DNA from 3 places in the Serratia montpellierensis genome. Region 1 is predicted to be linked to each of the others. Evidence: predicted binding sites of a transcription regulator. Region 1 holds the regulator's gene; each other region holds the start of a gene.
The links. Region 1 encodes Fur, which represses iron uptake genes when iron is present. Its sites were predicted from a motif close to ATAATAATGAGAACNACTATCAA; they were not measured.

Region 1 (9,824 bases):
AACAAACGGTTGTTTCCAGACGTGGCTTGTTGGATCATAGGCGGTTATGTGTAGCGCTTTGCATTGAGGAACAGTGAAATGAGTGAGGCTGAAGCCCGCCCAACCAATTTTATCCGTCAGATCGTCGATGAAGATCTGGCGTCGGGGAAACACACGTCGGTACATACCCGCTTCCCGCCGGAGCCTAACGGCTATCTGCATATCGGCCACGCCAAGTCCATCTGCCTGAACTTCGGCATCGCCAAGGACTATCAGGGCCAGTGCAACCTGCGTTTCGATGACACCAACCCGGTGAAAGAAGACATCGAGTTCGTGGAGTCAATCAAGCACGACGTGGAGTGGCTGGGCTTTGAGTGGAGCGGCAACGTTCGTTACTCCTCAGACTATTTCGATCAGCTGCACCAGTATGCGGTTGAGCTGATCACCAAGGGCCTGGCCTACGTCGATGAGCTGTCGCCGGAGCAGATCCGTGAATATCGCGGCACCCTGACCGCGCCGGGCAAAGACAGCCCGTACCGCGATCGCAGCGTGGAAGAGAACCTGGCGCTGTTCGAGAAGATGCGCAACGGCGAGTTCGCCGAAGGTGCCGCCTGCCTGCGCGCCAAGATCGATATGGCTTCGCCGTTTATCGTGATGCGCGATCCGGTGCTGTACCGCATCAAGTTCGCCGAACACCACCAGACCGGCAACAAATGGTGCATCTACCCGATGTACGATTTCACCCACTGCATTTCCGATGCGCTGGAAGGGATCACCCATTCGCTGTGTACCCTGGAATTCCAGGATAACCGCCGTCTGTATGACTGGGTGCTGGATAACATCACCATTCCTTGCCACCCGCGTCAGTACGAGTTTTCGCGCCTCAACCTCGAATATGCCATCATGTCGAAGCGCAAGCTGCACCAGCTGGTGGCCGAGAAGATCGTCGAGGGCTGGGACGATCCGCGTATGCCAACCGTCTCCGGTCTGCGCCGTCGCGGTTATACCGCCGCCTCGATTCGCGAGTTCTGCCTGCGCATCGGCGTGACCAAGCAGGACAACAACGTCGAGATGGTCGCGCTGGAATCCTGCATTCGCGACGATCTGAACGAGAACGCCCCGCGCGCCATGGCGGTGCTGGATCCGGTGAAAATCGTCATCGAGAACATGGGCGATGCGGTGGAAATGGTCACCATGCCTAACCACCCGAACAAGCCGGAAATGGGCAGCCGCGATGTGCCGTTCAGCCGCGAGATCTATATCGATCGCGCCGACTTCCGCGAAGAAGCCAACAAGCAGTACAAGCGTCTGGTGCTGGGCAAAGAAGTGCGTCTGCGCAATGCCTACGTGATCAAGGCCGAGCGCGTCGAGAAGGACGAAGCGGGCGAGATCACCACCATCTTCTGCAGCTACGATGCGGAAACGCTGAGCAAAGATCCTGCCGACGGCCGCAAGGTGAAGGGCGTGATCCACTGGGTGTCTGCGGCGCACGCGCTGCCGGCGGAAATTCGCCTGTACGATCGCCTGTTCAGCGTGCCTAACCCGGGCGCGGCGGAGGACTTCCTCTCCACCATCAACCCGGAATCGCTGGTGATCAAGCACGGCTTCGTTGAGCCGAGCCTGGCGGCCGCACAGCCGGAGAAAGCCTATCAGTTCGAGCGTGAAGGCTACTTCTGCGCCGACAATCGTTATTCGTCGGCCGAGCATCTGGTGTTTAACCGCACCGTCGGCCTGCGTGACACCTGGGCGAAAATCGAAGGCTAATCTTATTCGCCTCGAAAATTAATGAATCAGCGCGGCTTTAAGCCGCGCTTTTTTTATGCCTGCGCTCGGCTCACGATCTATTCCTCTCTCATTTTCTCCGGGATGCGTTTAATTAATGGCGACGCATTAACCCATTAGTTTTCTTATATTGGCTTTATTAGTCTTCATTTTTTCTTATATATTCGTGATGCGAATTAATTTCATTTGGAGAGCGCTCTCAATTTTTATCGTCTGACTGACGAATTTAGTCAGGCTGAAACCATTAATCGTCTCTGGTTGACCTTGTATCTCAATTTATTCTGATTTAATTGAATTTTTTATTCGACACTCTCCATGATCACCGACGTAACAAAATCTCACTGATATGTGCTCCTTGTCATACTTTGACAAATCTCCCGCATTTTTCATTTGATAATTCGCGTCGCGAAAAATAGTCTGTCTGTAGCAATTAGTGCTGTGGGAATAACATCTCGTCGGCAATATTTTTTACCCGTTCGGGTTTTTTATTGGCAGTCGTGCAGGGCAGTGGTGAACACAGGCGGCTGCAACTTTTAAGTTAAGTCAAAGAGGAATTTCAATATGGGTACGCACGGTGCTCAGCGTAAAACGCTGGCGCTCGCAGTCGCGGGCGCGCTGTTGGGAACAGGGTTTGCCATGGCGCCTGAGGCGAAAGCCGCAGGGTTTATCGATGATTCCACGCTGACCGGCGGCATTTATTACTGGCAACGTGAGCGCGACCGTAAAGATCTCAATCCAGACAGCAAGGATTACAACCAATACACCACCAACCTGTCGCACTCCACCGCCAACCTGAGCCTGGATTTCGCGTCGGGCTACGCCTGGGACATGTTCGGTCTGGACGTCGGCGCCTTTACCGCCATCGAGCTGGCAGAATCCAGCGCCAGCGGCCACCCGAACGAGATCGCGTTCTCCTCTAAAAACCGTACCTACGACGAAGACTATTCCGGTGACAAAGGCGGCGTGAGCCTGTACAAAGCCGCCGCCAAATTCAAATACGGCCCGGTCTGGGCGCGCGCCGGCTATATTCAGCCGAGCGGCCAAACCCTGCTGGCACCGCACTGGAGCTTTATGCCGGGCACTTATCAGGGGGCCGAAGCCGGCGCCAAGTTCGACTACGGCGATGCCGGCGCGTTGAGCTTCTCCTACATGTGGACCGACAAATACAAGGCGCCGTGGCATATCGAGATGGACGACTTCCGCCAGAATGATAAGAAAACGCGCGTCTCCTACCTGCACTCGCTGGGCGCCAAGTACGATTTCAAAAACGATCTGGTGCTGGAAGCCGCCTTCGGCCAGGCGCAGGGTTATGTGAATCAATACTTCACCAAGGCGTCTTACAAATTCGATGTGCTGGGCAACCCGCTGACCACCAGTTACCAGTTCTACGGTGCGGAAGACCGCATCAGTAACAAGAACGATCCGAACAGCATCTACGACGGCCTGGCCTGGCTGCAGGCGCTGACCTTCGGTTACACCACCGGTCAATTCAACTGGCGTCTGGAAGGCACCATGGTCAAGGCGGAAGGCAACCAGGGCTTCTTCCTGCAGCGCATGACCCCGACTTACGCCTCGTCCAACGGTCGTCTGGACGTGTGGTGGGACAACCGCTCCGACTTTAACGCCAACGGCGAGAAAGCGGTGTACGCCGGCGTGATGTATGACCTCAGCAACTGGAACCTGCCGGGCATGGCGGTCGGCGGCTCCTACGTTTACGCCTGGGACGCCAAGCCGAGCACCAACCCAATCTACGATCAGAGCCAGCGCCTGAAAGAGAGCGCCTGGAGCCTGGACGCGATGTACACCATCCAGGAAGGGCGTGCCAAGGGCACCCTGATCAAGCTGCACTACACCCAGTATGACAACCACACCAACATCCCGAGCTGGGGCGGCGGTTACGGCAACATCTTCCAGGACGAGAAAGACGTCAAGTTCATGGTCATCGCGCCATTCACCATCTTCTGATGCGTTCCCCGGCCTCGCCGCCGGGGGGCAGTTAAGGGAATTCAACGATGAAAAAAATCATGCTGATGTTGGCGGCCGCCGCGGCCTTGAGCGCCTGTGCGCAACCCGCCGCGCCGCCGGAAGACGCCAAATTGAAGCAGGCATACAGCGCCTGCATCAACACCGTCGAAGGCTCGCCGGAGCGTCTGCAGCCCTGTAAGGCGGTGCTGAACGTGCTGAAACAAGAGAAGCAGCACCAGCAGTTCGCCGCGCAGGAAACGGTGCGGGTGATGGATTATCAGAACTGCATTATGGCGGTGCACAGCGGTAACGGTCAGGCTTACGACGCCAAGTGCGGCAAGCTGTGGCAAGAAATTCGCGATAACAATAATTAAGAAGGACGAGAACATGAACGCATTCAAACTGAGCGCATTAGCCGCGTTGACGGCAACGATGGGATTCCTGGGCGGCATGGGAAACGCCATGGCCGATCAACAGCTAGTGGATCAGCTGAGCCAGCTGAAGCTGAACGTGAAAATGCTGGATAACCGCGCCGGCGAAAACGGCGTGGATTGCGCGGCACTGGGCGCCGACTGGGCCTCATGCAACCGGGTGTTGTTCACCCTCAGCAACGACGGCCAGGCGATCGACGGCAAAGACTGGGTCATCTATTTCCACAGCCCGCGCCAGACCCTGCGGGTAGACAACGACCAGTTCAAGATCGCTCACCTCACCGGCGATCTGTACAAGCTGGAGCCGACCGCCAAATTCAGCGGTTTCCCGGCCGGTAAGGCGGTGGAAATCCCGGTGGTCGCCGAATATTGGCAGCTGTTCAGAAACGACTTCCTGCCGCGCTGGTATGCCACGTCCGGCGACGCCAAGCCGAAAATGTTGGCGAATACCGACACCGAAAACCTGGACCAGTTTGTGGCGCCGTTCACCGGCGACCAGTGGAAGCGTACCAAGGACGACAAAAACATTCTGATGACGCCGGCTTCGCGCTTTGTCAGCAATGCCGATCTGCAGACGCTGCCTGCCGGCGCGCTGCGCGGCCAGATCGTGCCGACGCCGATGCAGGTGAAGGTTCACGCGCAGGACGTCGATCTGCGCAAAGGGGTATCGCCGGATCTGAGCACGCTGGTTAAGCCGGCGGCGGACGTCGTCAACCAGCGCTTCGCGCTGCTGGGCGTGCCGGTTCAGGCCAACGGTTACCCGATCAAAACCGACATCCAGCCGGGCAAATTTAAAGGCGCGATGGCGGTGCCGGGTGCCTATGAGCTGAACATTGGCAAGAAAGAGGCGCGGGTGATCGGCTTCGATCAGGCCGGGGTGTTCTACGGGCTGCAGTCGATCCTGTCGTTAGTGCCGAGCGACGGCAGCGGCAAGATCGCCACGCTGGACGCCAGTGACGCGCCGCGCTTCCAGTATCGCGGCATTTTCCTCGACGTGGCGCGCAACTTCCATAAGAAGGACGCGGTGCTGCGCCTGCTGGATCAGATGGCGGCCTACAAGCTCAACAAATTCCACTTCCACCTGAGCGATGACGAAGGCTGGCGCATCGAGATCCCCGGTTTGCCGGAGCTGACGGAAGTCGGCGGCCAGCGCTGCCACGATCTGAGCGAAACCACCTGCCTGCTGCCGCAGTACGGCCAGGGGCCGGACGTCTACGGCGGCTTCTTCAGCCGTCAGGACTATATCGACATCATCAAATACGCTCAGGCGCGCCAGATTGAGGTGATCCCGGAGATCGACATGCCGGCACACGCCCGCGCCGCGGTGGTCTCGATGGAAGCGCGCTATAAAAAGCTGCATGCCGCCGGGAAAGAGCAGGAGGCCAACGAATTCCGCCTGGTGGATCCGACCGATACCTCCAACACCACCTCCGTGCAGTTCTTTAACCGCCAGAGCTACCTGAACCCGTGCCTGGACTCTTCCCAGCGCTTTGTCGACAAGGTGATCGGCGAGATCGCCCAGATGCATAAAGAGGCCGGCCAGCCGATCAAGACCTGGCACTTCGGCGGCGACGAAGCGAAAAACATTCGCCTGGGCGCCGGCTATACCGACAAGGCGAAACCGGAGCCGGGCAAAGGCATCATCGATCAGAGCAACGAAGACAAGCCGTGGGCCAAGTCGCAGGTTTGCCAGACGATGATCAAAGAGGGCAAGGTGGCCGACATGGAGCACCTGCCGAGCTACTTTGGCCAAGAGGTCAGCAAGTTGGTGAAAGCGCACGGCATCGACAGAATGCAGGCCTGGCAAGACGGCCTGAAAGACGCCGAGAGCGCGAAGGCGTTCGCCACCTCGCGCGTGGGCGTCAACTTCTGGGACACGTTGTACTGGGGCGGTTTCGATAGCGTCAACGACTGGGCCAACAAAGGGTATGAAGTGGTGGTCTCCAACCCGGACTACGTCTATATGGACTTCCCTTACGAGGTTAACCCGGACGAGCGCGGTTACTACTGGGGCACCCGCTTCAGCGACGAGCGCAAGGTGTTCAGCTTCGCGCCGGACAACATGCCGCAGAACGCGGAAACCTCGGTCGACCGCGACGGCAACCACTTCAACGCCAAGAGCGACAAGCCGTGGCCGGGCGCCTACGGGCTGTCCGCTCAGCTGTGGAGCGAAACTCAGCGCACCGACCCGCAGATGGAATACATGATCTTCCCACGCGCGCTGTCGATGGCAGAACGCGCCTGGCACCGCGCCGGTTGGGAGCAGGACTATCGCGCCGGCCGCGAATACAAAGGCGGGGAAACCCACTTTGTCGATACCAAGACGCTGGAGAAAGACTGGCTGCGCTTCGCCAATATCCTGGGCCAGCGGGAACTGGCCAAGCTGGACAAGGGTGGCGTCGCTTACCGTCTGCCGGTGCCGGGCGCACGCGTAGCGGGCGGCAAGCTGGAGGCGAATATCGCGCTGCCGGGGTTGGGCATCGAGTACTCCACCGACGGCGGCAAGCAGTGGCAGCGCTATGACGCCAAGGCCAAACCGGCGATCTCCGGTGAGGTGCAGGTGCGTTCGGTCAGCCCGGACGGCAAGCGCTACAGCCGCGCCGAGAAGGTCTAAGCCCGGTGCAACGGCCTGCAGCCCTGGCGGCGGCCGTATAACGAAGGGGGAAGGCGTTCGCTCGCGCGTGTCGGCGTAGGGCGGACGTTGTAGTGAGAGTAGTACGTGGAGTAGCAGTGCCGCTGCAATTGTGATATTTCATGACATGATTTTCCCCCGGCTTGTCCGGGGATTTTTTTGTCCGTTGTACGGCGGGCATAAAAAAACCGCCTCGGTGTGAGGCGGTTTTTCAAAGCCGGTCAGGCTTACTTCTTGTCGTGCAGCGTTTCGTCTTCGCGGCAGTCACCGGTTTCACAGTGGCCGTACAGGTACAGGCTGTGGTTGGTGAGCTTGATGCCGTGCTGCTTGGCGATATCACGCTGGCGCACTTCGATGGATTCGTCGCTGAATTCGATCACTTTGCCGCAGTCCAGGCAAATCAGGTGATCGTGGTGATGCTGTTGGGTCAGCTCGAACACGGACTTGCCGCCTTCGAAATTGTGACGTGTCACAATGCCCGCATCGTCAAACTGGTTCAGTACGCGATAAACCGTTGCCAGCCCGATCTCTTCGCCCATATCAATCAGTTTTTTGTACAAATCTTCCGCACTGACGTGATGGCATTCCGGATTTTGCAGTACTTCCAGGATTTTGAGTCGCGGAAGCGTGACTTTTAAGCCGGCCTTCTTCAATGCGATGTTGTTGTCGGTCATGCGAATTCAGTCCTGTTACTATGCTAATCAAGTTGAGGCGTACTCGCCTGTGGCATCGGTCGGCACAAAGAGTTAATGCGTCTCATTATAGAACCGGTTGTACTAAATGGAAACCGCCGGTTGTTAACAAAGATATAATTGCACTATTGCATGTTTTGCATGCAACGCCTTGATGGATGGGATAAACCGATATCTCAGTCTACCGTGACGGGGTGGGAAGTTACAAATCTGTAGCTTCTATCGCAGCAATCCCTGCTGCCGATGACGGCCCTGTGGGCACACTATGCACTTTACAGGGCCTTTGTTCAACCTTTCGCCAGTGCCGGGGCTTAGCCGACGATATCGGCCAGGCTCAGCTCTTCGACGATCTGTTTGACCCAAGCGTCCACGCGCTCGTTGGTCAGCTCCGGCTGACGGTCTTCGTCGATCGCCAGACCGATGAAGTGATCGTCGTCCGCCAGGCCTTTGGAGGCCTCGAAGTGGTAGCCTTTGGTCGGCCAGTGGCCCACGATGGCCGCGCCGCGCGGTTCGATGATGTCGCGAATGGTGCCCATCGCGTCACAGAAGTATTCCGCGTAGTCTTCCTGGTCGCCGCAGCCGAACAGCGCCACCAGTTTGCCGTTGAAGTCGACTTCTTCCAGCGTCGGGAAGAAATCATCCCAGTCACACTGCGCTTCACCGTAGTACCAGGTCGGGATACCCAGCAGCAGAATATCGAACCCTTCCAGGTCTTCTTTGCTGCTTTTAGCGATGTCATGCACTTCAGAGACGTCGTCGCCAAACTGTTTCTGGAGAATTTTCTGGATCATTTTGGCAATGTTTTCGGTATTGCCAGTGTCGCTGCCAAAGAAAATGCCTACAGTAGCCATATCGCGTATAACCTTTAAATTCAAGTAATTGCATTACTCGACGCCGGCACTGCCGCCGCTGACGCCGATTAAAATGATGCCATGGCAAGAGCCTTTCGCCTCCGGGGCGGGCGCCGACAGGCGCAGTCTCTTACCGGTAAATGCGTATCATGCCAGAAAGTGGCGCCGGGGTTTTATCGCATTTATGCGATGCCGGAGAATGAAGAAAAGCGTGGTCGATCCGGCGTTGTCCTTAACGCCGCGCCGCACGTGCGGCCGAAGAGATCAATGTTCCGGCTGTTCTTCCGCCAGTTGCGCCAACAGCATCTGCTCGATGAGCTCGCTGCGGCTGATGTTGCGCTGTTCCGCCAGTTTGTTCAGGGCGTCCACCGCATCCGCGTTGATTTTCAGCTCTACGCGCCGCAATCCACGCACTTTATCGCGCCGTAACTGATTGCGCTTATTGATTCTAAGCTGTTCATCGCGGGAAAGCGGGTTGGTTTTCGGGCGCCCCGGACGGCGTTCATCTGCGAACAGATCCAGCGTCGTGCGATCCGTTTGTTCTTTTGCCATAGGTAGCGGTACTGCAAGGGAGTTTGCATCAAAAAGCGCTCGCACGCTTCCGGAGGCATCGATTAACACACTTCGGGCCAATAAACCCTAACCCAAATTCACCCCCGAACCGGCGTTCGCGAACGCGCTGGCGCGGTGGCAAAATTATAGCGCGCCATATTACCCCAGCAGATGGAGCGACGACAATGCCTAACTGCGGGCTAAACGCGCTAAGCCGTTATCTTTAGCGCGTTTTTTCGCCAGGTAAGTGCATTTTTCAGGCTTCGTCGAGGAAACGGTGAATGGCGCGCAGCACCGCTTCCGGTTTTTCGGCGTGCACCCAATGGCCGGTGCCGGCGACGACGTGCGCGCGGGCCTGCGGGAACTGGCGGGCGATATCCGCACGGTAGCTGTCCTGCACGTACGGCGACAGGCCGCCGCGAATGAACAGGGTCGGATGCGGCCAGGCCGGAACTTCCTGCCAGCCGGTGATGTCTTCGTAGCGTTCGATCAGCACCGGCAGGTTGAAGCGCCATTCGCCGTTGTGGAAGGACTTCAGCAGGAACTGGATCACGCCTTCTTCCTGCAGGTAGTCGCGCATCAGCTGGGCAGCCGCCTGGCGCTGGGTGATGCCGGCGGCGCTGACGGCCTTCAGCGCGGCGAAGATCTCGTCGTGGCGGCGGGTCTGGTAATTCACCGGCGCGACGTCGATGACGATCAGCCTGGCGACGCGCTCGGGCGCGATGGCGGTCAGCGCCATCGCCGCTTTGCCGCCCATCGAATGGCCGATGACGATCGATTTTTCCAGCTGCAGTTCGTCGAGCAGCGCCAGCAGATCCTGCGCCATGGCGGGGTAGTTCATGTCGTCGGCGCGCGGAGAGAGGCCGTGGTTGCGCAGATCGACCTTGATCACCGTGTGCTGTTTATGCAGATCGCGCGCCAGCACGCCCAGGTTGTCCAG
Region 2 (9,824 bases), on a different contig from region 1:
ACTAAAATGTAAAAAAATTTTATATCTTTTGTTTTCAGTTAGCGCAAAAACACTATATCACGCTCGGCACGTCATTCCATAAAAATTTTTACCCCATAAATATCAATAAATTACAATTAAAAACCGCGAATGACACTTTAGTTTCTCGATTAAAATTTGCACAACCAAAAGTCGGCGGGCTCTTCAGATTTTTTAATTCGCAGGCGACGGATTGAATTGAACCCCGTCGCTTAATGTCCCGCACAATAGGCAAGCCAACGTAAAACGAGGCGGAAGATCCCGCCTCGTCATTGCGCGCTCAGGCCTTGAGCAGGCCGCTGGCCAAATAGTCGCCGCCCTCTTTCACGCCCGGCAATACGAAGAAATACCCGCCGCCGATCGGCTTGATGTATTCTTCCAGCGCTTCGCCGTTGAGCCTTTTTTGCACCGTCAGGAATCCTTTTTCCAGATCGGCCTGATAGCAGACGAACAGCAGCCCCATTTCCAGCTGCCCGGCATTGGAAACGCCAAGGGAATAGCTGTAGCCACGCCGCAGCATCAGGTTGCTTTGGCTTTCCGGCGTGCGCGGGTTAGCCAGCCGAATGTGCGCATCCATCGGGATCACCTTGCCGTCAGGATCGTTCGCGTAGTCCGGCTCGTCATGTTCATGCTTCATGCCGAGCGGCGCGCCGCTGTGCTTTTCGCGACCGAAAATGGTTTCCTGTTCCTGCAGCGGCGTGCGATCCCAAAACTCCACTCGGAAGCGAATAATGCGCGCTGCCTGGTAGCTGCCGCCCGCCGTCCACGCCGGCTCGCCGACGTTGTCGCCGACCCACACCACCTTATCCATCAGCGGTTTGTCGTCGGTTTTCGGGTTGGCGGTGCCGTCTTTGAAGCCCAGCAGGTTGATCGGCGTCTCTTTGCCTTTGCTGCGCGCCGCATGCGCGGAGATAAATCCTTCCCGCTTCCAGCGCACGCTGAGCAGATCCGGCGAATGCTTGATGATGTCGCGCAGTGCGTGAATCACCGTTTCATTGGTGTTGGCGCAGATCTGCAGCAGCAGATCGCCGTGGCAAAGCCCGGCGTCCAGCGCATCGTTGGGAAAGCGGGTCATTTTCTGCAACCGCAGCGGCTTTTGCGCCTGCAGGCCAAAGCGTTCATCGAACAGCGATGCGCCGACCGAGACGGTGATGGTCAGGTTATCCGGGTAAATCTCCGGCCCCATGATCCCCGAATCAAGCGGCGGCAGCTTGGCGTCCACCTCCGGCGCCTTGCCGCCGTGGGTCAGGAACGCGATGCGATCGGTCAGCAGCCGGAACAGGCGCTCCAGATCCGCTTTGCTGGTCGCCAGCACGTCGAACGCCACCAGCATCATCGCCGCCTGTTGCGGGGTCAGCACCCCGGCCTGATGGCGGCCATAAAACGGCTGTTTCTGCCAGCGCTCATCCTGCGGCGTCGCCAACGGCTCCGCCACGTTGCCCGTCGCCTGCGCCAGGCGGGTGCCGCCCAGCGCCAGTGCGCTTAGCCCCAGCCCCTGCAGCAAACGGCGCCGCGAAGGCGATGCCGCCCCCTGAGAATGCGGATGAGGCCCGTTATTCGGGCCTGCCTTGTTGCTCATAACCGTATGCCTCAGTCCAGACCCAATACGCCGCGCAGTTGGGAAAGGTCTTCCGCCAGCGTGGTGATCGGCCCTTTCAACGCATTGCGATCGGCATCGGTCAGCTTCTCATAGGACTCATAGCCCTCTTTGGTTTGGTACTTCGCCAAAATGGTGTCGACGGTTTTGAAGTTGGCGTCGATCTTGTCCAGCAGCGGCTTGTTGGCCTTGACCAACAGCGGGCGCAGCAGGTTGACTATCTTCTGCGCGCCGTCGACGTTGGCCTGGAAATCCCACAGGTCGGTGCGGCTGTAGCGGTCTTCTTCACCGCTGATCTTGCTGGCCGCCACTTCTTCGATCAGCCCGGCTGCGCCGCCCACCACCTTGCTCGGCGGGAAGGTCAGTTCACTCACGCGCTTTTGCAGCTCTACGGTGTCGTGGTACAGGCGATCGGCGTAGGCGCCCATGTCTTTGGTGGAGTTGTCGGCAAACAGCGCCTTCTCCAGACGGTGGAAACCGGTGAAGTTCGGATCCGCCGATTTCTTCTCGTAGTCGTCTTCACGGGCGTCGATGCTGCCATCCAGATCGGAGAACAGCTCGGCGATCGGCTCGATGCGTTCATAATGCTGGCGGGTCGGCGCGTACAGCTTGCGCGCTTGCTCCACGTTGCCGGCCTTCACCGCGTCGGTGAACAGCTTGGTCTGTTTCACCAGCCCATCGACTTCTTTGATGACGTAGACTTTGTATTCGGCGATCGGGCCAACCAAGTCCAGCGCGTTCGGTTTACCGTCGGTGGCGCCATTGCTTGCCGCGGTGACGGTCAGTTTGCCTTTCGGGTTGCTGAGCAGCCCACAGGTCATGTCGTATTCGCCCGCTTCCAGCGTGGCGGTCATTTTCTGGGTGAAGCCCGGCGCGATGTTCTCGCGCTCTTCCACCACCATCACCCCTTTCAGGATTTCCCATTCGACGTTTTTCTGGCTGGTGTTATGCACCACAAACTGCGTTTTGCCTGCCGGCACCGTCAGCTGCATCGGTTCGCACTGCTTGTCGTTAACCGTAACCTTGACCTGCGGCACGTCCGCCGCCAACGCGTCGATGCTCAGCGCAAACGCCGGGATAGCCAGTAATGCTGCGTGCAACGCCTTGCGGCGTAATAACGGAGTAGACATACGAGATTCCCTATTAAACATTAATGATTGATTTTACGTTGCGCCGGGGCCGCTGCCGGCTCCGCGCGCTGCGGCAGGAAAAAGAAAATCAGCGCCGGGATCAGATACAAGAAGTAGACCGCCACTTCGCTGACCGTCGGCGCTTCCTGGTACCCGAGGATGCCTTCCAGCAGGGTGCCGAACAGCGAATGGGTCGACAGGGTGCTGCTGAAATCGAAGGCGATAGCCTGGAAGTGGTTCCACAGGCCGGCCTCGTGGAAGGCGCGGATCGCTCCGGCGGCCAGGCCGGCGGCGACGAATAGAATGAACAGGCTGGTCCATTTGAAAAACTTGGCCAGGTGCAGCTTCACCCCACCCCAATAAATCATCATGCCCAGCACGATGGCGGCCACCAGGCCGAGCACCGCGCCGATCGGCGCTGCGGCGCCCACGTCTTGCTGGAACGCCGCCAGCAGGAAGAACACCGACTCCAGCCCTTCGCGCGCCACGGCGAAGAACACCATCGCCACCAGCGCCCACCCCTGCCCTTTACCGGCGTTGAGCGCCTGATCGATCGCCCCTTCCAGATGCACCTTGACCGACTTGGACACCTTACGCATCCAGAACACCATATAGGTGAGGATCAGCACCGCCACCACCGCCACGATGCCCTCGAACAGCTCCTGCTGTTTCTGCGGGAACTCGCCGGTGGTTTCATTGATGAAGATGCCGAGCGCCAGGCACAGCGCCGCGGCGACAATCACGCCGATCCACACCGCGCCCAGCCATTGGCTGCGCTGCGTGCGTTTCAGGTAGCTGGCGATCAGGCTGACGATCAGCGCAGCCTCCAGCCCCTCGCGGAACATGATAAGAAAGGGAACGAACATAAATAATCACCCCTGAAAAGACCGCAGCGGCAGAGAAAACTGACTCGAAATGAGCGGCGGCAACTCTGTAAAGAAACGTAAAAACCAACGAGAGTGATTATCATTCTGCCAAGAAGAAATACAAGAGGCGCAAGCGTGATTTTTTCTAATCAAATGTCGCCAGGTGTTACAGCCGGATGACGGCGATCGGCAGGCAAAAAAAAGGGGCGCTCTGCGCGCCCCTTACCGACTGACATCGAACGGCGTTACACCGTTTTGTACTCGGCTTCCGCCTGATCGAAACGCTCGGTCATGGTGGCGGAAGGCTGGCGGCCCATCAGGCTCACCACCACGATGGCGAGGCAGCCCAGGATGAAGCCCGGGATGATTTCATACAGGCCCAGCCATTCGTATTGTTTCCAGACGATCACCGTCACTGCACCGACCAGCATGCCGGCCAGCGCGCCGTTGCGGGTCATGCGCGACCACATCACCGAAATCAGCACAACCGGGCCGAAGGCGGCGCCAAAACCGGCCCAGGCGTAGCTCACCAGCCCCAGCACGCGGTTCTCCGGGTTGGCCGCCAGCGCGATGGCGATCAACGCCACCACCAGCACCATGACGCGGCCGACCCACACCAGCTCGCGCTGGCTGGCACCTTTACGCAGGAACGCCTTGTACAGGTCTTCGGTGATCGCGCTGGAGCACACCAGCAGCTGGCAGCTCAGGGTACTCATGACCGCCGCCAGAATCGCCGACAGCAGCACGCCCGCTACCCATGGGTTAAACAGCAGCATCGCCAGTTCGATGAACACGCGTTCGCCGTTCTGCGACACGTTACCGGCTTGATCCGGGTTGTTAGCGAAGTAAGCAATGCCGAAGAAACCGACGGCGATGGTGCCGGCCAAGCACAGGATCATCCAGGTCATGCTGATGCGACGCGCGCTGCGGATGGTGCGGTGAGAATCCGCCGCCATGAAACGCGCCAGGATGTGCGGCTGGCCGAAGTAGCCCAGGCCCCACCCCAGCAGCGACAGGATGGCGACGAAGTTCAGCCCCTTCAGCATGTCGAGGTTGGCCGGGTTCTGCGCCTGGATCACCAGCATCGAGGTATCGATGCCGCCGACGGCGAAGATCACGATCACCGGCGTCAGGATCAGCGCGAAAATCATCAGGCTGGCCTGCACGGTGTCGGTCCAGCTCACCGCCAGGAAACCGCCGATAAAGGTGTAGAGGATGGTCGCTGCGGCGCCGGCCCACAGGGCGGTTTCGTAGCTCATGCCGAAGGTGCTTTCGAACAGGCGCGCGCCGGCTACGATGCCGGAGGCGCAGTAAATGGTGAAGAACACCAGGATAACGATGGCCGAGATCACGCGCAGCAGCTTGCTGTTGTCTTCAAAGCGGCTGGTGAAATAATCCGGCAGCGTCAGGGCGTTGTTGTTGGCTTCGGTATGCACGCGCAGCCTTCCTGCCACCAGCTTCCAGTTCAGGTAAGCGCCGATGGTCAGGCCGATAGCGATCCAGCTTTCGGAGATGCCGGAGAGGAAGATGGCGCCCGGCAGGCCCATCAGCAACCAGCCGCTCATGTCGGAAGCGCCGGCGGACAGCGCGGTCACCACGCTGCCCAAACTGCGGCCGCCGAGAATATAGTCATCAAAGTTGTTGGTTGCCCGGTAGGCAAGCAGGCCGATCAGCACCATCCCGAAAATGTACACCAGGAAGGTCACCAGCATAGGTGTGCTCATTGTCATTTAATTCTCCACTTTCATTATTATTCGCGTTTCGCTCCGGCCAAGCCGGCGCCGGTAAACCCACGCGCAATGCATTTCACTGGCCGCCGCGCCGGAACGTGGCGCTGCCTGCGAGCAAGTGCAGGTAAAATAGTTTCTGCCCGTAATTGTTGACCGTCGGTTATCCTAGATGAGCCTTTCATCAACCAACAAGATATTTAACAACAAAGTTACACAAAGTTTACCCTGCGTCACATTTACCGGGCACAAAGGTTGCACTCACGACAAGCAAAATGAGTTGCACCTGGTTATTACCCTTATATACCGCAAGGTAAAACGTTTGCGGCATCATAAACCCCGCCGCATTCGCTCAATAACGCAACATTCGTGCCAACTGCCCATGTTAAAAAATCGATGAAACTCACACTTCGCTCATCAGCCTGATTTAACAAGGTTGCACAAAGTTGCAACATGCAGGATATTGTCTGCATTCTTGACACCACACATCACACGAACCTATCCCAACAGGCTTTCCGGCCTGCTGTTTGTCTAGCCTGATGGGATAGGTTCTAAACACAGGAGTTGGATAGGCATGGGCACTACCACAATGGGCGTGAAACTCGACGAGGCAACACGCGACCGGATCAAGAGCGCCGCGCAGCGCATCGATCGCACGCCGCACTGGCTCATCAAGCAGGCCATCTTTAATTACCTCGAGCGTCTCGAGAGCGGTTCCGATATTCCTGAAATTCCAGCGCTGGCCGCTGCGGGCCAGCCTGAAGCGGACGACATTATGCCGCAAGCGCAGGAAGAGTCACACCAGCCATTCCTCGATTTCGCCGAACAAATTCTGCCGCAGTCGGTCACCCGCGCCGCCATCACCGCCGCCTATCGTCGCCCGGAGACCGAAGCGGTGCCGATGTTGCTCGAACAGGCGCGATTACCCGCCGATCTTGCTCAGGCTACTCACAAAATGGCCTACGGCATCGCCGAGAAGTTGCGTAACCAAAAAAGTGCAAACGGCCGCGCCGGCATGGTGCAAGGCCTGCTGCAAGAGTTCTCCCTCTCCTCGCAGGAAGGCGTGGCGCTGATGTGCCTGGCGGAAGCGCTGTTGCGTATTCCGGACAAACCGACCCGCGATGCCCTGATCCGCGACAAGATCAGCAACGGCAACTGGCACTCGCACCTGGGGCGCAGCCCGTCGCTGTTCGTCAACGCCGCCACCTGGGGCCTGCTGTTCACCGGCAAGCTGGTGTCCACGCATAACGAAGCCAATCTGTCCCGTTCGCTGAACCGCATTATCGGCAAGAGCGGCGAGCCGCTGATCCGCAAAGGCGTGGACATGGCGATGCGCCTGATGGGCGAACAGTTCGTGACCGGCGAAACCATCGCCGAGGCGCTGGCCAACGCGCGCAAGCTCGAAGAAAAAGGATTCCGCTACTCCTACGACATGCTGGGCGAAGCCGCCCTGACCGAAGCCGACGCGCAGGCCTACCTGGTTTCCTACCAGCAGGCAATTCATGCCATCGGCAAAGCCTCCAACGGCCGCGGTATCTATGAAGGCCCCGGCATCTCCATCAAACTGTCCGCCCTGCACCCGCGCTACAGCCGCGCGCAGTACGAACGCGTCATGGAAGAACTCTACCCGCGCCTGCTGTCGCTGACCCTGCAGGCACGCCAGTACGATATCGGCATCAACATCGACGCCGAAGAGGCCGACCGTCTGGAGATCTCGCTCGATCTGCTGGAGAAGCTGTGCTTCGAGCCGCAGTTGGCCGGCTGGAACGGCATCGGCTTCGTGATCCAGGCTTACCAAAAACGCTGTCCGTTCGCCATCGATGCGGTGATCGACATGGCGCAACGCAGCCGCCGTCGCCTGATGATCCGTCTGGTGAAGGGCGCTTACTGGGACAGCGAAATCAAACGCGCCCAGATGGACGGCCTGGAAGGCTATCCGGTCTACACCCGCAAGGTCTATACCGACGTTTCCTACCTGGCCTGCGCCCGCAAGCTGCTGTCGGTGCCGAACCTGATCTACCCGCAGTTCGCGACCCACAACGCCCATACCCTGAGCGCCATCTATCACCTGGCCGGCAACAACTACTACCCTGGCCAGTATGAGTTCCAGTGCCTGCACGGCATGGGTGAGCCGCTGTACGAACAGGTGGTGGGTAAAGTGGCCGACGGCAAACTGAACCGTCCTTGCCGCATCTATGCACCGGTCGGCACCCATGAAACGCTGCTGGCTTACCTGGTGCGCCGCCTGCTGGAAAACGGCGCCAACACCTCGTTCGTCAACCGCATCGCCGATGCCACCCTGCCGCTCGACGAGCTGGTGGCCGATCCGGTCAGCGCCGTGGAAGCGCTGGCGGCCAGCGAAGGCCAGATTGGCCTGCCGCATCCGCGCATTCCGCTGCCGCGCGAGCTGTATGGTGAGAAACGTACCAACTCCAGCGGCCTGGATCTGTCCAACGAACAGCGTCTGGCTTCGCTGTCCAGCGCCCTGCTCACCAGCGCCAGCCATCCATGGCGCGCGGAACCTATCATCGATGCCGAGTTGGATCAGGGCGTCGAACAGCCGGTAATCAACCCTGCCGAGCCGGGCGATGTGGTCGGCTACGTGCGTGAAGCTACCGAAAGCGAAGTCAGCCGCGCGCTCGACGCCGCTGCAGCCGCCGGCCCAATCTGGTTCGCGACACCGCCGACGGAGCGTGCAGCGATCCTCGAACGCGCCGCCGAGCTGATGGAGAGCCAGCTGCAAAGCCTGCTGGGCATTCTGGTGCGCGAAGCGGGTAAAACCTTCAACAACGCCATCGCCGAAGTGCGTGAAGCGGTCGATTTCCTGCACTACTACGCCGGCCAGGTGCGCGACGACTTCGCCAACGACAGCCACCGCCCGCTGGGCCCGGTGGTCTGTATCAGCCCGTGGAACTTCCCGCTGGCGATCTTCACCGGCCAAATCGCCGCTGCGCTGGCGGCGGGCAACAGCGTGCTGGCCAAACCGGCCGAGCAAACGCCGCTGGTCGCCGCGCAGGCGGTGCGTATCCTGCTGGAAGCCGGTATTCCGCAAGGCGTACTGCAGCTGCTGCCTGGCCAGGGTGAAACCGTCGGCTCGACGCTGGTTAACGATGCCCGCGTCCGCGGCGTGATGTTTACCGGTTCCACCGACGTCGCCGGCATTCTGCAGCGCAGCATCGCCGGCCGTCTGGATCCGCAAGGCCGCCCGACGCCGCTGATCGCCGAAACCGGCGGCCTGAACGCCATGATCGTCGACTCTTCAGCCCTAACCGAACAGGTAGTGACCGACGTGGTAGCCTCCGCCTTCGACAGCGCCGGCCAGCGCTGCTCCGCGCTGCGTATCCTGTGCATTCAGGAAGACGTGGCCGAGCACACGCTGCAAATGCTGCGCGGCGCGATGGCCGAGTGCCGCATGGGCAACCCGGAGCGTCTGTCTACCGACGTGGGCCCGGTGATCGACGCCGAAGCCAAAACCGGCATCGAACGCCACATCCAGGCGATGCGCGCTAAAGGCCGCAAGGTCTACCAGGCTGCCAAAGGCAGCGTGCAAGATGAGAAAGAGTGGGCGCGCGGCACCTTCATCAAACCGACGCTGATCGAACTCGACAGCTTCGACGAGCTGCAAAAAGAGATCTTCGGCCCGGTGCTGCACGTGGTGCGCTTCCAGCGCAACAATCTGGACGCGCTGGTCGATCAGATCAACGCCGCCGGTTATGGCCTGACGCTGGGCATTCACACCCGTATCGATGAAACCATCGCCCGGGTGACCGAACGCGCCAAGGTCGGCAACCTGTACGTCAACCGTAACATGGTCGGCGCGGTGGTCGGCGTGCAGCCGTTCGGCGGCGAAGGCCTGTCGGGCACCGGCCCGAAAGCCGGCGGTCCGCTGTATCTGTACCGTCTGCTGGCCAACCGTCCGGACGACGCGCTGCAGCGTACGCTGCACCGTCAGGACGACGAGCGCCCGATGGAAGCCACCGCGCGGCCGCAGCTGTTAGGCGCGCTGCAATCGCTGGAGAAATGGGCGGTCACCAGCCAACACGGCGAACTGGCGGCATTGGCGCAGCGCTATGCGGAACTGGGCCAGGGCGGCACCGTACGCCCGCTGCCGGGCCCAACCGGCGAGCGCAATACCTATGCCCTGTTGCCGCGTGAACGCGTGCTGTGCCTGGCGGATAACGAAACCGACGCGCTGACCCAGCTGGCCGCCGTGCTGGCGGTTGGCAGCTGCGTGCTGTGGCCGGAAGCGGAACTGCAGCGCAATCTGTTCCGCCGCCTGCCGAACGATGTGCAGGCGCGCATCGCCTTCAGCAAAGACTGGCAGCAGGATAAGGTCGAGTTCGACGCCGCCATCTACCACGGCGACGCCGACCAGCTGCGCATCCTGTGCGAGCAGATCGCGCAGCGCGGCGGCGCCATCGTCTCGGTGCAGGGCTTCGCCCACGGTGAAACCAATATCCTGTTGGAACGCCTGCTGATCGAGCGT
Region 3 (9,824 bases), on a different contig from region 1:
TCGGCCGCGACGCTCGAAAACGACACGGCGGTGGTGCTCTACACCAGCGGCACCACCGGCCGGGCCAAAGGCGCGGAGTTGACCCACGCCAACCTGGTGCTCAACGCGCTGGGATCGGTACGGCTGTTCGACGGCTCAGAGACGGAGCCCGATCGCCATTTGATGACCCTGCCGCTGTTCCATACGTTCGGCTCGACGGTGCAGATGAATGCCGGGTTTTCCGCCGCCGCTACCCTGGTGCTGGTCGAGCGCTTCGACGCCGCACCAGGCCATCGCGCTGATGCAGCGGCACGGCATCACCTTCTTCGCCGGGGTGCCGACCATGTATTGGGCGCTGTTGAATGCGCTGGATGAGCACACGGATATCGAGCGCTTGCGCAGCACGCTGCGTATGGCGGTCTCCGGCGGTGCCAGTTTGCCGGTGCAGATCCTGGAGGATTTTTCGCGCCGCTTCGGCGTCAACATTCTCGAAGGATATGGGCTGTCGGAGACCAGCCCGGTCGCCACCTTTAACCATCCGCACCGCGTGACCAAACCTGGTTCCATCGGCCAACCGATCTGGGGCGTGGAGGTGCGCTTGCTCGACGTCACCGGGCAGCCGATCGACGGAGTCGATCAGGTGGGGGAGATCGCGGTACGCGGTTACAACATCATGAAAGGCTATCTGAACCGCCCCGAGGCGACGGCGGACGTGCTGGAAAACGGTTGGTTTCGCACCGGGGACCTGGCGCGCCGCGACGCCGACGGCTTCTATTTCATCGTCGATCGGGCCAAGGATATGATCATCCGCGGCGGGTTCAACGTCTATCCGCGCGAGATTGAAGAGGCGCTGATTCGTCATCCGGCGGTCTCGTTGGTGGCGGTGATCGGCGTCGAGCATCCGTCGCTGGGCGAAGAGATCAAAGCGGTGGTGGTATTGAAAGAAACGGAGGAGCCCATCGAGGAGGAAACGCTGATCGCCTGGAGCCGGGAGCGGCTGGCGGCGTTCAAATATCCGCGTATCGTCGAGTTTGTCGAGCGCTTGCCGATGACCAGCACCGGTAAGGTGTTGAAACGCTGTTTGCGCTGAGGAAAATCCGGCCTGCCGGGGCAGGCCGGGATACGGGCATCAACCTGGGTAGATGCCGCGCTCTTTACGTGCGGTCAGGATGCGCTCACAGGCCACGATATAAGCGGCGGTGCGCAGGCTGCACTCTTTCTCGGCCGCCTTGTTCCAGACGTGGACCATGGCGTCGGTCATGATCTTGTCCATACGCTCGTTGATCTCGGACTCGCTCCAGAAGTAGCTCGCCATATCCTGCACCCACTCGAAGTAACTGACCGTTACGCCGCCGGCGTTACAGATAACGTCCGGAACCACGGTGATGTTACGGGAGCGCAGAATGTCGTCAGCCTCTGGGAAGGTTGGGCCGTTAGCCCCTTCCAGCACCAGCTTGGCGCTGAGGATTTCGGCGCGCTGACGGGTAATCTGGCCTTCCAGCGCCGCTGGGATCAGGATGTCCATGTCAACCGACCAGAACGCTTCGCTTTCGATCTCGCTGGCGCCCGGGAAGCCGGCGATCTGTTTGTGCTTGGCCTGGTATTCGGTCAGCGCAGCCAGATCGATGCCGTTGGCGTTGAACAGGGTGGCGGAGTGGTCCTGGATGGTGACGACGCGCGCGCCGACGCCAACGAACAGGCGAGCCGCTTCGCTGCCCACGTTACCGAAGCCTTGTACCGCCACTTTGGCGCCTTCGATCTGCACGCCCAGGCGCTTGGCCACTTCGCTGCCGGTCACGAACACGCCGCGGCCGGTCGCTTTCTCACGGCCCAGGGAGCCGCCGAGGTGGATCGGCTTGCCGGTGACCACGCCGGTGATGGTGGTGCCGTGGTTCATGGAGTAGGTGTCCATCATCCAGGCCATCACTTTGGCGTTGGTGCCGACGTCCGGCGCAGGAATGTCTTTCTGTGGCCCGATAATGAAGCCGATTTCGCTGGTGTAGCGGCGGGTCAGTCGCTCCAGTTCACCTTCAGACAGTTTGAACGGGTCGACGCGGATGCCGCCCTTGGCGCCGCCGTACGGCAGGTTGACCGCGGCACACTTGATGGTCATCCAGGCGGACAGGGCCATCACTTCGTTCAGATCGACGTCAGGGTGGAAGCGGATACCGCCTTTGCCCGGCCCACGCGACAGGTTGTGCTGTACGCGGAAACCTTCGAAGTGACGGATGGTGCCATCGTCCATCTGCAGCGGGATATCAACAATCAAAGCGCGCTTAGGGTGACGCAGCGTATCAACCCAGCGTGACAGCTCGCCGAGGTAAGGGGCGACGCGATCGATTTGTTGCAGATATGTAGCCCAAGCGGTGGTGCTGCTGTCTGAAGCGTAGGATAGCTTTTCCATAACCAACCTTTATATATTAGAGGTATTTATTTCGTTTAACCGTGGATTAGCAAGCGCATAACACTTTGCGACGCTTAATTTACCACTAATTATGCCGGTTGTTAGCCCCCCGCTCATCGGGCCAGCGGACGGTTTTTCGCCGCCTGTCGGGGGCAAATGAATAGTTAATTACTTTTATTCGGCAGTGAGCGTGAACATGCATACTTTATGCATATAAAACGCATAAAACACCTTTATATCTATTTTTCAGAAGCTTGAATGTGATCAAAAAGTTTCATTTTATTTAACTGCTATGTTGACAATGGCGTTTCCTCTCGGCAGCGTTAAAAACCTGTTAAAACGCCGCCTGCGGCCGTGTTTTTATCGCGCAAAGAGAAGCATAATCCGAGGCTGTTTTAATGTGTTACGGCCCTCGAGGCAAGGGCTGACAAATGTGCTCACCTGAAACGGACGGGTGACCGCAAGCGGCCACCCGTTCAGGTTTTGCGAATCGGCTTTAAAGAAGGCTTTGCCGATTGGGCGTGGTCACCCAGCACGCATTACGGGCCGGTGTGCTGATAGCGTTTTAATTCCACCGGTTCCGCGCCGATGCTCGCCAGATATTCTTTGACGGATGCCGGTGCGGAAGCCTGTGTAAATTGGTAAATGTTTTCATCCGCGTCCAACAGCGTTTCCCATTTCACAATGTTCACCCAGCGAGGCTCATTGTCTACGCTGATGCCTGAGTCACGCGAAATGAACCCGCTTTGGTTTGAGACAAACTCCTCTTCCACGCGTTTGTCCAGCGCGGCAAAGGCTTCCGGGCTGAGCGAGGTTGGCAGTTTAAAGCTCGAGATTTCAATAATGTAGCTGTTGGCGGAACAGGCCGCCTTGGATTCATAAGCCATAATAAAAAGTCCTTTAAATTAAATTGCTTATACAACTCGAATTAAGCTGCATCCTTATTGCAGTACTGCAATTTCAATTTATTCCCGCTGTTCAGAGGAAATAATTAGGAATAGTCTGAATCGGTATTGGCCGCCATGAAAACCCTATTATTTGCATAAGAATAACCTTACAAAAACGCGCGTGTTAATTAATTTGTTCTGTCGTGAAAATAAACCATTAAGATCGGCAGGTTATTAATGCCATTAACCTGATGTGGATTTTAAATGGCATAAACGGTGTGGGAATAGGGCAGTGACAATAACCTGGTCATATTGAGCCCGGCGTTTTTTTCGCCGCGAGCGGCCACGGGCAACGATACCCTGTGAAGTCAACAAAGGGGGGCATTACCAGCGTAGCCATCGGCGAAGGATGCGCCGCTTGCCGCCCGTCCACTCGGCAAGCGGCGGCAACTGCGGTATGCTAAGCGGCTGAACAGCCAACCAAACCGGGCCATACGGAGACACCCCAGCGTGCCGAACTCTTCTTCTCAACTCGAACTTTTGCGGTCGGTCGCCGACGGGATCGCGGCGCTGTTTTTCCCGAATGCGGAAGTGGTGATCCACGATCTGAGTACCAACAAAATAGCCTATCTGGCGAACAACCTGTCGAAGCGCAAGCCGGGCGACGATGCCGGGCTGGAAGGCGTCGAACTTGATGGCGGCGCCAACGTGACCGGCCCCTATGAGAAGCTGAACTGGGACGGCAAAAAGATGCGTTCGGTGAGCATCGCCGCGCGCGACGAGCAGGGCAAGCCCAGCTATCTGTTGTGCATCAACCTGAGCACCGCGATGTTCGAGGACGCCCGCAACGCGCTGGACATGTTCCTGTCGGTCACGCGGCTGCAGCCACAGCCGCAAGAGCTGTTCAAAGATGACTGGCAGGAGAAGATCAACACTTTCCTGCACGACTGGCTGCGGCGCGAGAACGCCGCGCTCGGTGCGTTGAGCCGCGAACAGAAACGCCGGCTGGTCAGCGATCTCTATCATCAGGGGGCGTTCAAAGCCAAAAGCGCAGCGGACTACATCGCCAACGTGCTGTCGATGGGGCGTGCCACGGTGTACAAGCACTTGCGGGAATTGAAGCAGGAGTAGGCAGCGGGAAAGGTGGGAGAAATGGGCGGCGCTGGCCGCCCATTCTTGTTACCAGCGGTAGTTGACCGAAGCGATGATGCTGCGGCCGCTGCCGTAGAAGCAGGCGTACTCGCCGCTGCACGATGAAACGTATTTCTTATCCGTCAGGTTCTGCACGTTAAGCTGGAGCGCTGCACCGCGCAGCGCCGACGAGGCCTGGCCGAGGTCATATTTCACCATGGCATCATACAGCGTGTAGTCGGCACGTCGTACTGGCCGGTGGCGTCGGCCGGCGCATCGCCGATGTAACGCACGCCGCTGCCGACGGTCAGGCCGTTCAGCGCACCGCTCAGGACGCTATAGCTGCCCCAGGCGGAGGCCGCGTGGCGCGGGATACCCGCCGGGCTGTGGCCAATTTCGTCCGCCGAGTTGGAGTCTTTGGTCACTACGTCGGTGTAGGTATAAGCGGCGGTCAGCGTGATCTCCGGCGTCGGCTGAGCGTGCACTTCCGCCTCAATCCCTTTGGATTTCACCTCACCGATCTGCTCGTAGGCGGAGGTGAGACGGTTATAAGACGCCACATTGCGCTGGGTAATGTCGAACCAGGAAAGGGTCAGCAGGGTATTGCCGCCCGGGATCTGGTACTTCACGCCCACCTCGGTTTGCTTGCCGGTGGTCGGCTTGAGCGGATCGGCGCCCGCGGCACTTGGGTACAGGTTAGGATCGAACGAGGTGCTGTAGCTGACATACGGTGAAATGCCGTTGTCGAAGGCGTAGAGCAGGCCTGCGCGGCCGGTAAATTGGGCATCGTTGTAGGTCTGCTCTTTGCCGCCGCTGGTGCGATCGCGAGTGTTGACCTGCGACCAGTCCTGACGGCCGGACAGCAGCAGGTTCCAGTTATTCCACTCCAACTGGTCCTGCAGATACACCCCGACCTGATTCAGCGTCTTCAAATCGCTGGAAACCAGCGCCAACGTGCTGCCATCGATGCTGGGGCGAACCGGGTTGGCCCAGTCGATCGGGTAATCGTTACCGCGATCGCGATACATCTTCGAATCGATATGGCTGTAGCGGTAATCCAACCCGCCCAGCACCGTGTGCTTCACCTCGCCGGTGTCGAACAGACCCTTCAGCTGGTTATCCACGCCAAACTCGTTGGTCATCTGCGATTCATGCTGCGCCATGCGGGTGACGGTGTGGTCGTTGACCTTCGAATTTACGTTATAAACCAGATATTTATAGTCTTCATCACGGTGAGTGAAGCGCAGGTTCTGGGTAAACGACAGCGCATCGCTGAAGTTATGCTCGAGGCTGTAGCCGATCGACGCCTGTTCGCGCCGCGACTTGTTGAAGCTGGGCTCGCTGATGTTGAAGTCATAGGGTACATAGCCCGCGCTGGTCGGGAACAGCGTGCCGGCGCGCGGCAGGAAGTTGCGCGATCCGGCTTTCGGATCGTTCTGGTAGCTGGTCAACAGCGTAAAGCTGGTGTCTTCGTTCGGCAGCCAGGTGAAGGCCGGGGCGATGGCCACCCGTTGCTGCTTGCTGTCTTTGACAAACTCATGTTCGGTTCTGGCGATACCGTTCAGGCGGTAGAACAGGGTGTTGTCGTCGTTAAGCTTACCGCCAAAATCAAACGCCGTTTCCGCCAGATGGCGGTTGCCGGTGCTGAATTTCACCTCGTGAATGCTCTGGGCGGTAGGACGCTTGCTGGTCATCACCACCACGCCGCCGGGGCTGACCTGGCCGTACAGCACGCCGGCCGGGCCGTGCACCATCTCCACGCGCTCCAGCAACCAGGGATCGATCTGCCCGGCGCCGCCATTTTGGCTCGAGAGGCCAAAGTGCAGACCGTCGAGCAGCTTGGGTGCATAGCGGAAGCCGCGGCTGATCACTTCGTCATTGCGGTTGGAGTTGCCGCGGTAGGTGGTGATCACCCCGCTGGTGTAGTTCAGCGCGTCGGCGACCGACGCCGGCTCCTGATCGTTCATCTGCTCGCGCGTGACCACCGAGATGGACTGCGGCGTCTTGCGCAGAGGGGTGGCGGTTTTGGTGCCGGCAGCGCTCTCTTTGGCGACGATCCCTTTGACCGGTGCGGTCACGCTGTTTTGCGCGTCGGCGGTCACCAAAATCGTTTCGTCCGCTGCCGCAGACGCGTGTTGCGCCAAGGGCAATAAGGCCAGCGCCGATCCCAGCAACAGACGCTTGGCGGACATCGCCTCCGCACTTCCGTTTGCTATCCCTTTGTTTTTAATCTTCATTATCTCTCCTGAATACCTGCTTTTGTGTGTCATGCCACCCTGATAAACCCCGAAATGCCGGCAAGCGGTCTTCACCCGTCGGCGCGGAGACGTCGTGTTTGCACGACGGTAAAAATCCGACAAATAGTATTGAAAATGATAATGAGTATCAATACGATTGTCAGGTTTTGTAAAAGACATTCTTGTTATGTAAGGGGCGCTATGGAGTTTTTGCCGGAAAAGAGGCCAGACAACGACCGTGAGGGATTGGCGGCTCAATGGCTGCGTGAAGAGACGGCGGGGCAATCCGCGTGGTGGCAGAAGGTTGCCGCTCACGGCACACCCGTGGTCGAACCGCACGATGACAGCCACGTCAAAATGACCTGGCTGTGGCGCGATCCCGCCGGCGATGAACGGCACTCGCCGATATGCCGCGTTTACGCCGATATCAACGGCATTACCGATCACCACAGCACGTCCCCCAGCAGCCTGACCCGGCTCCCCGGCACCGACGTTTGGTACGGCGCGGCCGTTATCGATCGCCGCTGGCGCGGCAGCTACAGCCTGATCCCCATTACCGACCGGGATCTTCCCCCCATCTTCAGCGACGACGAAACGTTGCGCGATCGCCAACAGCGTACCTGGTGGGTATCGCTGTTCCCGTTGGCCATCGCCGATCCGCTGAATCGTATATCGCTGGGGCCGTCTCATCGCCCGCGGCCCATCTCTCTGGCGCAAGGGCCGGATGCCGACGATCAAAGCGCCTGGCAGGCCGCCGATCGGCCGCTGGAGGAGGCGCGGCTGCAGCTTTTCCAGTGGCAGAGCGAACGGCTCGGCACGCAGCGGCGCGTCTGGCTGTATGCCAGCGGCGACGCGGGGGTGAAAGCGAATCGCCCGCTGGTGCTGCTGCTCGATGGCCAAAACTGGGTCGAAAGGCACGCGCTGTTGCCGGTGATCGAGCACGAAACCGCAAAAGGGCACCTGCCGCCTGCATGTTGGCTGCTGATCGATGCGATCGACGGCGAACACCGGGAAAACGAGCTGCCTTGCAACGCCGCATTCTGGCAGGCGGTGATCGACGAACTATTGCCGCAGGCGCAGCGGCGCGAACCGTTCAGCGAGGAAGGGGCGCGCACCGTCGTCGCCGGCCAGAGCTACGGCGGGCTGGCGGCGTTATATGCCGGTTTGCACTGGCCAGAGCGCTTCGGCCACGTGCTGAGCCAGTCCGGCTCCTTCTGGTGGCCTACGGTGCAATTCGTTACCCAATTCGAAAAACGCCACGAACTGGAGGAAGGCTGGCTGATACGCCAGGTTCGGCAGCGCAGCGCAGCGGCAGCCACGCTCACCGTAATTCAGCAAGCCGGCGATCGGGAGGCGGACATCGAATTCGTCAATCGCCAGATGCATCAGGCGCTGACGGCGGCCGGGCACCGCGTCGATTACCGCGTGTTTTCCGGCGGGCACGATGCGCTCTGCTGGCGCGGCGGTCTGCTGGACGGCGTGCGCCAACTGCTTTCCGGGATGGAATAACCCACACATTTTGACAGACAGGTAAGGCAAATGACTCAGGAACAACAAAACCCGTTCGATGACGAAAATCTCCGTTTCTCCGTATTGGTCAACGAGCAGCAACAGTATTCGCTGTGGCCGCAGTTTGCCGATACGCCGCCGGGATGGCGCGTGTTGATGGGGCCGGCGTCGCGCGGTGAATGCATCGACTACATCGAAACGCACTGGCAGGACATGCGGCCGGCGGCGCTGAAAGCGGCGGATGCGGCGCGTTAATCGCCAGGCAGCCACATCGATACATTCCGTTTGAGGAAAAGGACAGACACCATGTCAGAAACGCTTTCTTTGCCGGATACTCAAGTCGAGTATCGGGAGTATCCGCTGGTTGCGGCGCAACCGGGGATCTGGATTGCCGACCAAATCGCGCTGCGCCGCAACAGCTTCGCCGTGGCGCACTACACCGAATTGCACGGCGCTATCGATCGTTCGGCGCTGGAACGCGCGATTCGCCAGGGGCTGGCGGAAGCGGATACGGTTCAGGCGCGGTTTTTTGAGGCGCAGGACGGCCAGCCAATGCAACGTTTACCGCTTAATGCGGACCCCGCACGCGTACAGGCGCCGGAGTGGTTTGATTTCAGCGCGCGCCCAGATGCCGAACAGGCGGCGCTGGCGCTGATGAATAACGATCTGGCGCAGGATCTGCCCGCGGACGGCGAGCGGCCGCTCTATCGGCATGTGGTGATCCGTGTCGGCGCCGATCGCTGGTTCTGGTACCAGCGCTTTCATCATCTGACCCTGGACGGCTTCAGTTTCGAGGCCATCACCCGCCGGATCGCCGATATCTATCGCGCGCTGCGCCACGGGCTGTCGCCCGCGGCTTCGCCGTTTACCCCGTTCGGCAAGGTGGTGGAAGAGTTTCAGCAATGGCAAACGTCCGCCGCACGCCAGCGGGCGGCCGAATTCTGGCGCCAGCATCTGCACGAACTGCCGTCGCCGCTGTCATTATCGACGGAAAGCCGGGAGGTTGAACCGGGCGCCCGGCCGCTCAAACAGGTGCTGGTGCTGCCGGAGTCACTGTTTGACGAAGCGCTGCGCGACGACGTGCTGCAGGCGCTGCAACCGGCCGACATCGTCACGGCGGCGCTGGCGATGTATCTGGCGCGCATGAGCGGTGAAACCCGTTTTTCAGTCGGTTTTCCTTTCATGCGCCGGATGGGGTCGCAGGCGCTGGCGGCGGTCGGCCCGGTGGTCAACGTGCTGCCGCTGCTGCTGAACGTGACGCCGGAACTGTCGCTGGCGGACGTCTGCCAGGCCGTCGTGGCGGAGATCAAGCAGGCGCGCCGCCATCAACGCTATGAGGCGGAGCAGATCAAACGCGATCTCGGCCTGGTCGGCGGTCATCAGGAACTCTATGGCCCAGTGGTCAACGTCAAGGTCTACCACAGCGCCTTGTCGTTCGACGGCCAGGCGGCCGTTACCCATACGCTGGCGATGGGGCCGGTTGATGACCTGGAGTTTGAGATCGGCTTTCGCAACGGCGTGCTGACGCTGTCTTTGGTGGCCAACCCGGCCAAATACTCGCCGCGCAGCTTGCATCATCACGCGGAGCGCATCGGCCATTGGCTGCAGCAGTTGGCGCGACAGCCACACCAGCCGAACGGTCAACTGGCGCTGATCGGCGAAGGGGAGCTAAAGCAA

Region 2: a site for Fur is predicted at 3,693-3,715, ahead of efeU (iron uptake transporter permease EfeU). Genes of this name have one in related genera too.
Region 3: a site for Fur is predicted at 6,768-6,790, ahead of fes (enterochelin esterase). Genes of this name have one in related genera too.

What each region holds. Positions count from the first base shown of each region.
Region 1 is NZ_VOSN01000005.1:741,776-751,599, reverse strand. Features, by position in the region: gene glnS (glutamine--tRNA ligase) at 79-1,743, shown strand; gene chiP (chitoporin ChiP) at 2,323-3,726, shown strand; gene chiQ (ChiQ/YbfN family lipoprotein) at 3,774-4,100, shown strand; gene FUU19_RS08975 (beta-N-acetylhexosaminidase) at 4,114-6,771, shown strand; gene fur (ferric iron uptake transcriptional regulator) at 7,017-7,463, opposite strand; gene fldA (flavodoxin FldA) at 7,793-8,332, opposite strand; gene ybfE (LexA regulated protein) at 8,597-8,884, opposite strand; gene ybfF (esterase) at 9,141-9,824, opposite strand, start outside.
Region 2 is NZ_VOSN01000013.1:604,332-614,155, forward strand. Features, by position in the region: gene efeB (iron uptake transporter deferrochelatase/peroxidase subunit) at 299-1,597, opposite strand; gene efeO (iron uptake system protein EfeO) at 1,609-2,745, opposite strand; gene efeU (iron uptake transporter permease EfeU) at 2,766-3,611, opposite strand; gene putP (sodium/proline symporter PutP) at 3,857-5,341, opposite strand; gene putA (trifunctional transcriptional regulator/proline dehydrogenase/L-glutamate gamma-semialdehyde dehydrogenase) at 5,913-9,824, shown strand, end outside.
Region 3 is NZ_VOSN01000013.1:136,473-146,296, reverse strand. Features, by position in the region: partial or broken gene FUU19_RS12515 (AMP-binding protein) at 1-607, shown strand, start outside; gene FUU19_RS24760 (AMP-binding enzyme) at 653-1,069, shown strand; gene FUU19_RS12505 (Glu/Leu/Phe/Val family dehydrogenase) at 1,109-2,383, opposite strand; gene FUU19_RS12500 (antibiotic biosynthesis monooxygenase family protein) at 2,923-3,270, opposite strand; gene FUU19_RS12495 (helix-turn-helix transcriptional regulator) at 3,781-4,401, shown strand; partial or broken gene FUU19_RS12490 (TonB-dependent siderophore receptor) at 4,450-6,638, opposite strand; gene fes (enterochelin esterase) at 6,840-8,147, shown strand; gene FUU19_RS12480 (MbtH family protein) at 8,178-8,402, shown strand; gene FUU19_RS12475 (non-ribosomal peptide synthetase) at 8,454-9,824, shown strand, end outside.